DNA from 2 places in the Cellulosimicrobium sp. BMG9.23 genome. Region 1 is predicted to be linked to the other one. Evidence: predicted binding sites of a transcription regulator. Region 1 holds the regulator's gene; the other holds the start of a gene.
What was found. The regulator HspR, encoded in region 1, represses chaperone genes until heat shock. The targets are predictions, from matches to a motif close to AAGTTGAGTCNNNNNGACTCAACTT.
Positions count from the first base shown of each region.

Region 2: the regulator HspR is predicted to act here: its motif matches at 2,786-2,810, upstream of clpB (ATP-dependent chaperone ClpB).

Region 1 is NZ_JBZGBZ010000005.1:202,403-208,462, forward strand. Features, by position in the region: gene AC4H2G_RS09665 (sigma-70 family RNA polymerase sigma factor) at 1-2,356, opposite strand, end outside; gene AC4H2G_RS09670 (hypothetical protein) at 2,561-3,358, shown strand; gene AC4H2G_RS09675 (DUF1540 domain-containing protein) at 3,491-3,799, opposite strand; gene AC4H2G_RS09680 (heat shock protein transcriptional repressor HspR) at 3,990-4,460, opposite strand; gene AC4H2G_RS09685 (DnaJ C-terminal domain-containing protein) at 4,474-5,472, opposite strand; gene grpE (nucleotide exchange factor GrpE) at 5,633-6,060, opposite strand, start outside.
Region 2 is NZ_JBZGBZ010000002.1:239,754-245,813, forward strand. Features, by position in the region: gene clpB (ATP-dependent chaperone ClpB) at 105-2,732, opposite strand; gene AC4H2G_RS03195 (LppM family (lipo)protein) at 2,927-4,312, shown strand; gene AC4H2G_RS03200 (enoyl-CoA hydratase/isomerase family protein) at 4,414-5,493, opposite strand; gene AC4H2G_RS03205 (alpha/beta hydrolase) at 5,516-6,060, shown strand, end outside.

The sequences.
Region 1 (6,060 bases):
TCTCGCTGGTGCACGAGACCTCCGAGCGGTCGCCGGCCTCGCAGGTCCAGCCGTCCGCGCGCTGTGTGCCGTCGTCGTCGGTCACGAGGACCACACCGTCCGGGAGCGCGAACTCGACCGAGGGCCGGCTCGCGACCTTGTCGCCCGCGTTGCGCACCTCGAGCGCCATGTCCACGGTCCCGGGGTTCGTCAGCGCGAACGCCCGCCCCTCGGGGTACACGGGCGCGACGCGCACCTCGGCGCCGTAGTAGCGGACGGACGTCGGCCGGAACGCCTTGCGGACGGGCTCGATGCCCTTGGCCCGCGCGACGCCGTGGAAGAAGTACTCGCCGCCGGACTGCGCCGTCACCTGGACCACGAGGTCCTGGCTCGCGCCGGGCGAGAGCACGCCGACGGAGCACGTGACGAGGCTCGTCCCGTCCTCCTGAGCCACTGCGGAGCCGCACGGCAGCGCCGCCGTCCGGAGCGCGGGCGCGACGGACGCGCCGCCCGGGACGAGCGAGGAGGTGCCCGCCGCGACCCCCTCGGGCAGGGTCACCTCGACGAGGACCTCCTCGGCGGCGCGGCCACCGGTGTTGGCCGCGATGACGGTGAGGTCGGCAGGCTCGCGCGCGGCGAGCGTGACCGTCCCGAGCGAGAGCTCGAGCGCGGGCGGCGCCGGCGGCGCGGGCGGCGGCTCGGTCGGGCCAGGCGTGGGCTCCACCGGACCCGGCGTCGGCCCGACGGGCAGCGGAACAGGATCGACCGGGGTCGCGCCCGGGTCGACGGGAGAGGCGCCCGGGACGTCGGCGAGCGGCGCGGGGTCGTCGACCAGGTCCTCCTCGGTGGAGGTCGTGGGAGCCGTGGTCGGGATGTTCGCCGGCGACGTGGGGTCCGACGACGGGTCGTCGGGCGTCGTGGCCGGTTCGGTCGTCGCGGAGCCGGAGGGCTCCGGCGAGGCGCTGGGCGACGGGCTCGTCGCAGCCGTGGGTTCGGGTGTCGGGGTGGAGCTGGGCGTGAAGACGCCCAGCGCACCCGCGACACCGAGCCCTGCCACGGCGAGCACCCCGACACCGACGGCCGCCGCAGCGAGGGGCGCGGACGCGACGAGCGCGGCGAGGCCACCAGCCGCTGCGGCTGCCCCCGCACCGCCGGCCGCCGCGGTGGCTCCCGCTGCCGTGGCACCCGCCGCTGCGGCACCGCTGCCGGCCGCACCACCGCCCACGACCACGCTTCCCGCGGCCCCTGTCCCTGCTGCCGCCCCGCTACCGCCGACCGCGCCCGCCCCGCCGGTCGCGACGCCACCGGTGCCTGCCGCCCCGCCTGCGCCCGCCGCCCCGCCTGACGCCGCCCCACCGGTGCTCGCGGCACCGCCGGTGCCCGCGGCACCGCCAGTACCCGTGGCCCCGCCGGACGCCGTGCCTCCCGATCCGGCCGCACCCCCGGAACCTGCCCCGCCTGACCCTGCCCCGCCCGAACCGGCAGCGCCGCCGGAGGCGCTCTGCCCTGCTCCGGCACCGGCCAGGGCCGCCGCCGCGCCGCCTGCGACCGCGGCCCCGCCGGACACCGGGAGCACCGTCCCGACGAGCCCCAGCGCACCGATCCCGAGGACCAGGGGCGCGATGACCGCCCGCATGCCGTGCGAGACGTCGCCGAGCTCGAGCGCGAGCCCACGGCACTCGCCGCAGCCGTCGAGGTGGCTCTCGACGCGCGCCGTCTCGCGCTTCGCGAGGCCGCCGCGCACGTAGGAGCCCAGCAGGGGGTTGACGCCCTGGCACTCCTCGGCGGGCACTGACGTCAGGTGCTGCTGGAGATAGGCCTGGCGCAGGCCCTCGCGCGCCCGGTAGGAGAGGGCGGAGACACCGTTCGCGGTGAGACCGAGGATCGGGGCGATCTCCGCGGGAGCGAGGTTCTCGACCTCCGTGTACCAGAGGACGGCGCGCCAGCGCTCGGGGAGCTCGGCGAAGGCCTTCGCGACGATCGAGCGCTCGAACCCCTCGAGCGTCGGGTCCTCCGTCGAGGCCATCGGCCCGAACGCTGACTCGAAGGTCCGCTCGTCGTCCGTGGGCTGGGTGCGCCGGGCACCGTTGACGAGGTCGTAGGACAGGCGCCGGACGACGGTGAAGAGGTACGCGCGGAACGTGACGTCCGGTCCGCCGCCGTTCTGCAGGACCGAGAGGGTGCGGGCGAAGGCGTCGGAGACGACGTCGTCGGCGTCCACCGCCGACCGCACGTACTGCCGTGCCACGGAGTGCGCCGCAGCGGCGTGCCGCTCGTACAGGGCACCGTAGGCGCTCGGGTCTCCACCACGCACAGCAGTGATGAGCTCGGCGTCGCTCAACGCCTCGCCCGACACCTGTGTTCGCGCCTCAGTCATGCCACCGCCCTGGACATCGTCCTGCAGCAGCAAGACGTACGACGGTGCTCATGGTAGACGCCTGTCCAGGTTCCGGGGAGGGGTTCCACGACATCGGTCTCGGACGGGGGTGAACCGTCCCGCTTCGTCCTGTCTTTACCCGCTACCGACAGTTCTTTTCACCCGCTGCAGCACCTCGGCGAAGTTTCTCGCCGAACCCGCGTCATGACCGAGGTCCTCGCCCGTCTCATGGACATGGAACACATCCATGGGTACGCCGCGCCTGCCCCCGAGCGCCTGCGCGAGGCCTGGCGCGAGAGGAGCGTCGAGAGCGTCTGGCTGCGCCCCGGCGACTGGTACCACCCCGCCGTGGACGCGCTCGCCGAGGCGGTGATCGACCGCCAGGACGTCACCCCCGCCGCGGAGCGGCTCGGGCAGGCACGCGGCGAGGCCGGCGTCGGCATCGGCGAGGCGATCGACGACGTGGCGTGCCTGTACCGCTCGCACGAGCGCGAGCCCGATCTCGAGCTCCTGCGCGCCGTCGCGGTGGGCTGGGCCGAGGGCTACGCCGCGACCCCGGTCTCCCCCGAGGTCCTCGACCCGGAGTCCGGGCTCGCGACGCCGCAGTACCTGACGCACCGCCTCCGCGAGACGTACGGCGCAGCGCAACGCTCGGGCGTCCCGGTCGGCGACACCCACGGGCTGCTCGTCGTGGACGTGGCCGTCGACGACCTGACGGGGTGGCAACGTTTCGCCCGGTCGGCGGCGATGGGCCGCGCGCTGACCCAGACCTTCGGCGACGGGCACCCCATGGCGTCGCTCGGCAACGGGCTGTTCGTCGTCCTCGGTGAGCGCCTGGTCGACGGCGAGGCGGTCCGGGCGGAACTGCGCCGTCGTATCGAGCGCACCGGGCTCTCGCTCGGCGTCTCGGCGATCCTGCGCCGTCCGCCGCGCCTGTGGACCGAGCCGCTGCCCGGGACCCACGCGGCCGCCGTCGCGCTGCTCGACACGCTGCAACGCTGAGCGGTCCGGGCGCGAGGCCGGGCGCGACGACGCCCCGGCCCGAGCGGGCGATCGCTCGTTCCGGGGCGTCAGGGGTGCGGGGCGTCCTCGCGGTCTGATGGGTGGCCAGCCCGCCTCCGAGCCGGCCGCGCGTCAGCGCGGCGTGAAGGTGAGGCAGTCCGCGCTGATCTCGCTCGACGGGCCCGCGCCGACGCGGATCGACGGCGCCGAGCACTCGAGCGACTCGTTGTGGACGCACTCCGTGCGCTGGCAGGCGCCGACGTGAGCGAGGACCTTCTCGAGCCCGCCCTTGGTGCCGAGCGGGATGAAGGTCGCGCACTCCGCGTCGCCGACGTGGCCGGCGATGGTCACGGCGCCCGCGTGGCACCCGTGGTCGTGGTTGTACCCGCACCCGTCGATGGAACACTCGACGACCTGGGGCATCTCCATGAGGCTGCTCATCGTTGTCTCCTCGCTCCGAGGACCCGGGGGGCCGGGCTTCCGTTCTCCACGGTATTCCCGGAATTCCCTCGTGTATAGCAAGCAAGGCCTGACTAACAATTGCAGCGTGTGCATTTATTTAGCGCACATCATTCTTTCGAAATGAGTCTTGCGGGGGCGCGGCCGCGGGTCCGCTGCCCCTCGGGCGCGTTCAGCCGTCGGCGTCCGGCCGGGCGGACGGCCGCCAGATGACGAGCGCGCGCGCCTCGGCGTGCTCGGCGAACGTCTCGCGCAGGGCGTCGTCGACGCCGCGGCGCACGCTGCGGCCCCGCGGCACCACGACGACGTCACCGCTCGCCGCCGCGGCGAACACGCGCCCGCCGGGCTCGACGCGCGCCGACAGGGCCTCGAGCCGGCGCTCGAGCCGCTCGACCTGCGACTCGAGGGCCAGGATGCGCTGGATCCCGGCGAGGTTGATGCCCTCGTCGTGGCTGAGGCGCTGCACCTCGAGCAGCTTCGCGACGTCGCGCAGCGAGTAGCGGCGACCGCGCCCGGCGGCGCGGCGGGGTACGACGAGCCCGAGGCGGTCGTACTGGCGCAGCGTCTGCGGGTGCATGCCCGCGAGCGCCGCCGCCTGGGAGATGACGAGGACGGGCGCGTCCTCGGGGACCTCCTGGCTCACGACCCCACCCCCGTCACTCCGCCGCCTGGCGCGCGAGATCGGCCCGCACGTCCTGCCCGTCGGTCTCGGCGGCGAACGCCTCGACAGCCTCGCGCGCGGCCTTCGACAGCTTCTGCGGGACGGCGACCTGGACCGTGACCAGCAGGTCCCCCGCACCCTTCGCCGTCTGGACGCCGCGACCCTTGACGCGCAGCGTCCGGCCCGACGGCGTGCCCGCGGGCACCTTGACCTTTACCGTGGACCCGTCCAGGGTCGGCACGGAGATCGTCGCGCCGAGCGCGGCCTCCGCGAACGTCACGGGGACGCTCGCGCGCAGGTTGGTCCCGTCGAGCGCGAACACGGGGTGCGGCGTGACGCGCACGGTGACGACGAGGTCGCCGGCCGGTCCGCCGGCGCTTCCTGGGCGGCCCTTGCCGCGCAGGCGGATCTTCTGTCCGTCCCGCACGCCGGGCGGGATGCGCGTGGTCACCTGGCGGCCGTCGACGGTGAACGTGACGGTCGAACCCTCGACCGCCTGCCGGAAGGGGAGCGTCGTCGCGGCGGCGACGTCGGCCCCCGCCTGCGGTCCGCCGAAACCCGGGCCCGCGAACCGCTGACCCGCGGCTCCGCCGCCGAACATCGAGCCGAGGATGTCCTCGAACCCGGCGCCGCCCTGACCACCGGTCGAGTAGCGCACGCGCCCTCCGCCCGGGGCGCCGCCGAACATGCCGCCGAACAGGTCCTCGAAGCCCGCGCCACCGGCGCCGCCGGGCCCCGCGGAGAACCGGGCACCGCCGCCCGCCATCGCCCGGATCGCGTCGTACTGCTCGCGCTCCTTCGGGTCGGACAGCACGGCGTACGCCTCGCCGATCTCCTTGAACTTCGCCTCGGCCGCGTCGTCACCCGGGTTGTGGTCGGGGTGGTGCTGCCGCGCGAGCTTGCGGTACGCCTTCTTGATCGCGGCGTCGTCGGCGTCCTTGGGGACGCCGAGCGCGGCGTAGAAGTCCTTCTCCATCCAGTCCTGACCGGTCACGGCGCCTCCCTCCGGGTCGTGTCTCGTGTGCTCGTGGGTCTGTCCTCGCGGTGCTCGACCGGGGCGCTGCGGCGCTCCCGGTGGTGATCGTCCCGTGCCCGACGGCGGGGCGCACCTTCGCGCGGAAGGTGCGCCCGCGCCGTCGGGCACGGGGGTGGTGCTACTCCGGGCCGACGACGGAGACGCGCGCGGCGCGCACGACGCGCTCGCCGATGCGGTAGCCCGGCTCGATGACGAGGTTCACCGTGGCGGTGGTGGCCTCGGGGTCCGTCTGGTGCATGAGCGCCTCGTGGACGTTCGGGTCGAACTCCTCGCCGACGGTCCCGTACCGCTGCACCCCGAACCGCTCGAGGCTCGCGTCGAGCTTGTCCGCGATCGCGGCGAACGGGCCCGTGAGCTCGCCGTGCTGGCGGGCGCGGTCCACGTCGTCGAGCACGGGCAGCAGCGCGGTCAGCACGTCCTCCACGCCCTTGGCGCGCGCGGCCTCCTGGTCGCGCAGCGCCCGGTTGCGGTAGTTCGTGAAGCTCGCGCGCTCGCGCTGGAGCGAGTCGAGGTGCTGCGCCGCCTCGGCCTTCGCGGCCAGCACGG
Region 2 (6,060 bases), on a different contig from region 1:
CACCGCGACGGTTCGGCAGCCCGAGCGCAGTTCGGCAGCACGAGCACCGTTCGGCAGCACGAGCTGCCGACGACGCGACCGGGCCGCCGAACCGTCGCCGGGCGTCAGGCGGTGAGGACCTCCGTGGCGAGAGCGAGGCCCCCGCCGTCGGGGTCGCGGTCCACCCGCACGACGTCGCCGTCCACGACGTCGCCCGCGAGGAGCATCCGCGCGAGGCGGTCGCCGATCTCGCGCTGCACGAGGCGGCGCAGCGGACGTGCCCCGTAGGCGGGGTCGAAGCCCTCGAGCGCGAGCCACTCGCGCGCCGCGGGCGTCACGTCGAGCGTGATCCGCCGGTCGGCGAGGCGCGCCGCGAGGTGCTTCACGCTGAGGTCCACGATCCGGCCCAGCTCCTCGAGGTTCAGCGGGTCGAACACGATGACGTCGTCCAGCCGGTTGAGGAACTCCGGCTTGAAGCTCGCGCGGACGGCGCCCATGACGGCCTCGTGCTTCGCGGCGTCCTCGAGCATCGGATCCACGAGGAACTGCGAGCCCAGGTTCGACGTCAGCACGAGGAGGACGTTGCGGAGGTCGACGGTGCGGCCCTGGCCGTCGGTGAGGCGGCCGTCGTCGAGCACCTGGAGCAGGATGTCGAAGACCTCGGGGTGCGCCTTCTCGACCTCGTCGAGCAGCACGACCGAGTACGGCCGACGGCGTACGGCCTCGGTGAGCTGGCCGCCCTCCTCGTAGCCCACGTACCCGGGGGGCGCCCCGACGAGCCGGGCCACCGAGTGCTTCTCGGAGTACTCCGACATGTCGATGCGCACCATCGCGCGCTCGTCGTCGAACAGGAAGTCTGCGAGCGACTTCGCGAGCTCGGTCTTGCCGACGCCGGTCGGGCCGAGGAAGAGGAACGAGCCCGTGGGGCGGTCCGGGTCGGCGACGCCCGCGCGCGAGCGACGGACCGCGTCGGACACCGCGGACACCGCCGCGCGCTGCCCGATGAGGCGCTCGCCGATGACCTCCTCCATGTGCAGGAGCTTCTCGGACTCGCCCTGGAGCATGCGGCCCGCGGGGATGCCCGTCCACGCCGAGACGACCTCGGCGATCTCGTCCGCGCCGACCTTGTCCGCGATCATCGGCGCGCTGTCCACACCGCCGACCGCGTCGGCCGCGTCCTCCGCGGCCTCCGCACGCTCGGCCTCGTCCACCTCCCGCTGCACCTGCGGGATCTCGCCGTACTGCAGGCGGCCCGCGGTCTCCAGGTCACCCTCGCGGATCGCGCGCTCGACCTGGACGCGCAGCTCGTCGAGCTTCGCGCGCAGGTCGCCGACGCGGTTGTGCCCGGCCTTCTCGGCCTCCCACCGCGCGGTGAGCGACGCGAGCTCCTCCCGGCGGTCGGCGAGGTCGGCGCGCAGGCGCTCGAGCCGCTCGAGGCTCGCGGGGTCGGTCGACTCGGAGAGCACGACCTCCTCCATCTCCAGACGCGTCACCGCGCGCTGCAGCTCGTCGACCTCGACGGGCGACGAGTCGAGCTCCATGCGCAGGCGCGACGCGGCCTCGTCGACGAGGTCGATCGCCTTGTCGGGGAGCTGGCGGCCGGTGATGTACCGGTCCGACAGCGTCGCGGCGGCGACGAGCGCGGAGTCCGCGATCGTCACCTTGTGGTGCGCCTCGTACCGCTCCTTGAGCCCGCGCAGGATCGCGACCGTGTCCTCGACCGACGGCTCGCCGACGAAGACCTGCTGGAAGCGGCGCTCGAGCGCCGGGTCCTTCTCGACGTGCTCGCGGTACTCGTCGAGCGTCGTGGCGCCGACGAGGCGCAGCTCGCCGCGCGCGAGCATGGGCTTGAGCATGTTGCCCGCGTCCATCGAGGAGTCAGATCCCGAGGCGCCGGCACCGACGACGGTGTGCAGCTCGTCGATGAAGGTGACGACCTCGCCGTCGGACGACCGGATCTCCTCCAGCACGGCCTTGAGGCGTTCCTCGAACTCGCCACGGTACTTCGCGCCCGCGACCATGCTCGCGAGGTCCAGGGAGATGAGCCGCTTGCCCTGGAGCGACGTCGGGACGTCGCCCGCGACGATGCGCTGCGCGAGGCCCTCGACGACGGCCGTCTTGCCGACGCCCGGCTCACCGATGAGGACGGGGTTGTTCTTCGTGCGGCGCGACAGCACCTGGATCACGCGGCGGATCTCGGAGTCGCGACCGATCACGGGGTCGAGACGGCCGTCGGCGGCGGCGGCCGTGAGGTCGGTGCCGTACTGCTCGAGCGCCTTGTACGTGCCCTCGGGGTTCGGGCTCGTCACGCGCGCGCTCCCCCGGACCGCGGGCAGCGCGGAACGCAGCGCGTCGGCCGGCGCGCCGGCCTGCTGGAGGATCGTCGCGGCCTGGGACGACCCGGCGGCGAGGCCGATGAGCAGGTGCTCCGTCGACACGTACTCGTCGCCGAGGCCCTGCGCCTCCTTCGCCGCGTTCTCGAGCACCGCGGACGTGGCCCGCGACGGCTGGGGCTGCACGACGGCGGAGCCGCTCACCGTGGGCAGCGCGACGAGCGCGGCGCGCAGCCGCTGGCCGATCGCCTGCCGGTCCGCGCCGACGGCGTCGAGCAGCCCGACGGCGACGCCGCCGTCCTGGGCGAGCAGCGCCGCCAGGAGGTGGGTCGGCTCGAGCTGGGGGTTGCCGGCAGCGGTGGCGGTCTGGATCGCGTCGCCGATCGCCTGCTGCGACATGGTGGTGAACTTCGTCTCCATCGGGGCTCCGGTGGTTGATCAGGGGACAGGGTCTGACCAGTGGAACGGTCCTCAAGTTGAGTGTATTCCGCTCAACTTCGATCGCCGACCGTGCCGGCGAAGCACTGCGGACGCAGAGGATGAAGTCGCCGGACGTTCGTCTCAAATCGGCATCGACCCTCGCCCCCGCCGCGGATCCACGACATGCTGGACGGGTGAACCCCTCGCCACTGCGCAAGCGACTCGGACTCGGCGCGCTCCTCGCCACCCTTGCACTGTTCCTCGCAGGGTGCATGAGGATCGACATGGACCTCACGCTCAACGAGGACGACACCGCCGACGGCACGATCGTCATGGCGATCTCCGACGAGACGGCCGAGGCGCTGGGCCAGGAGCCGCAGGCACTCTGGGACCAGATGGGCTCGGAGATGGAGGGGGACCTCCCGCCGGGGGCGACGCAGGAGCCCTACGCCGAGGACGGCTACACCGGCACGCGGATGACCTACAGCGACCAGCCGATCTCCGACATGTCGACGGGCGCCACCGACGAGCTCTCCATCACGCGCGAGGGCGACGAGTTCGTGGTGAGCGGCGCGATGGACATGTCCGACCAGGAGCTGGGCCTCGACGGCACCGACCCGGAGTCGGACGAGATGACCCGCCAGATGATGGAGGGCTTCGAGTTCAGCATCTCCATCACGTTCCCCGGCGAGGTCGGCGAGACCAACGGCCAGGTGGACGGGAACACGGTGACGTGGACCCCCGTGATGGGCGAGGTGACCGAGCTCTCCGCGCGCGGGTCCGCGGTCGCCGGTGGCGCCGCGGCAGATCTGGGTGACGGGACCACGGACGGCTCGACCGACGGGTCCGACGACGGCACGGACGACAGCACCACGGGCTCGTCCGCGGACTCGGACAGCGACGAGGGCTCCGACTTCCCCTGGTGGATCCTCGGCCTGGTCGGGGGACTCCTGCTGCTCGCGATCATCGGTCTCGTGCTCTGGCTGGTGCTGCGGAAGAAGCCCGACGCGCAGGACGGCAACGCCGGCTTCGCCCAGGGCGGCTACCCCGGTCAGCCAGGTGCGCAGCAGGGCCAGTACCCCGGTCAGCCCGGCCAGTACCCGCCCGCCGCGTACCCCGGGCAGCCGGGCCAGCCCTTCCAGCAGGGCCAGCCGGGTCAGTACCCGCCGCAGGGTGGTCCCGGCGGTCCGTACCCCGGCCAGCAGGCTCGACCCGACCAGTTCCCGCCGCAGCAGCCGGGCCAGCAGGGTCCGCAGGGTCAGTACCCGCCCGCACAAGGCCAGCAGCCCGGCCGACCGGGCGTCCCGCAGGGTCCGTACGCGCCGCCGCAGGGCCAGCAGCCCGGATACCCCGGTGGCGCGCCGGGGCACCCGCAGCAGACACCGACGACGCCGTACCAGCAGGGTCCCGCGCCCACGCAGCCGCTGCCTCCGCAGCCCGGCCCGGTGCCGCCCGCCCCGACCCAGCCGCTCCCACCGCAGCCGGGCACCGCGGCGTCGGACACCGGACCCGCGGGCCCCGGCCACGACGACGGTGACGACGAGATCGACGACGCCACGAGGCTGCGCCCACCGAGCTGACGGCTCGCGCACCGCGAGGTAGAACGGCAGGCCGCGAGGTAGAGCCCGGCGGGTTCTACCTCGCGGCCTGCGGTTCTACCTCGCGCCTACGGTGCCGTCTCTCAGCCCCAGAGGAGTTCGGCCGGTTCGTAGGCGAGCGCGACGGCGCCGAGGCCAGGGTCGACGGCGGCCAGCGAGCCCGGCGACCACGACGGGTTGCGGTCCTTGTCGACGACCTGGGCGCGGATCCCCTCGACGAGGTCCGGCTGCGTGTCCACGAACCAGGCGACGAGGCGGTACTCCTGCTTGAGGGCCGACCGCAGGTCCGTGAGCCGACGAGCGCTGCGGACCGCTGCGAGCGCTACCGTCACGGCGGTCGGGGACAACGTCTCGAGCTCGTCCGCCTCGGCGCCGGCCGTCTCGTCGCCCGCGGCGGCCTCGGCGCGCAGCGCCGCGACGATCCCGGGCACCGTCTCCTCGCCGTAGCAGCGGTCGACGCGCTCCTGCCGGGCCGCGAGCGCGGACGGCGGCGGCACGATCGCGTGCCGCAGGGCCACGGCGTGCACGGCCTGCGCGTCGAGCGGGTCGACGCCCGCGGTCGCGAGGGCCACGAGGTCCTCGTGCAGCAGCCCGAGCCGCTCCGTCGGCACGTAGTGGTCGGCGAGCCCGGCGTGGATCGCGTCGGCGCCGTCCATCGTCACGGCACCGAGCGCGAGGTGCTCGCCGAGCCGCCCGGGCGCCCGCGCGAGCAGCCACGAGCCCCCGACGTCGGGCGTGAAGCCGATGCGGGTCTCCGGCATCGCGACGCGCGAGCGCTCGGTGACCACTCGCACGGTCGCGTGGCCGGCGAGCCCGATCCCCCCGCCCATCGTCACGCCGTCCATGACCGCGACGACCGGCACCGGGCTCTCGGCCAGCGCGGCGTCGACGGCGTACTCCCGGCGGAAGTACCGCCGTGCGTCGGCACTCCGCCCGGCGACGACCGACGCGTGCAGCTCCCGGATGTCGCCGCCCGCGCAGAAGCCGCGGTCGCCCGCACCGTCGAGCAGGAGCACGCGGACGGTCGGGTCGTCGCGCCACGCGTCGAGGACGGCGGCGATCTCGCCGAGCATGTCGTAGCCGAGCGCGTTGAGCGCACGGGGGCGATCGAGGGTCAGGTGGCCGACGGCGTCGTCGGCGCGGGCGATGATCTGGCTCGTCACCCGTGTCACGGTACCGTCGGGCATGGCTTCCGCGACGGACGAGTGGCGCCCTGACGTGCTGGGCGACGACTGGGTCGCCCGCGACGTGCCCCTGCCCGACGGCGCGGTGGCGACCCTCGTACGGCGGGTGCGTCCCGGCGTCGGGCACGAGGGCGCGTCCGCCGACGGTGACGCGGCCGGGCGGCCTGCCGTGCTGTACGTGCACGGGTATATCGACTACTTCTTCCAGACCCACGTCGCCGAGGCGTTCGAGGCGCGCGGCTACCGGTTCTACGCCCTCGACCTGCGCGGGTACGGCCGGTCCGTGGGTCGCGGCTCGGGTGCTCCGTCGCGGTCCGACGACGACCCGAACTTCGTCGCCGATCTCGCCGTCTACGCCCAGGACCTCGACGCCGCGGCGCACGCGATCCGGGCCGAGGGCCACGACCGCCTGGTCGTGCTCGGCCACTCGACGGGCGGACTCGTCGCGAGCCTGTGGGCGGACTCCCGGCCCGGGGTGCTCGACGCGCTCGTGCTCAACAGCCCGTGGTTCGACCTCAACAGGTCGTGGGTCTACCGCGGTCCGGT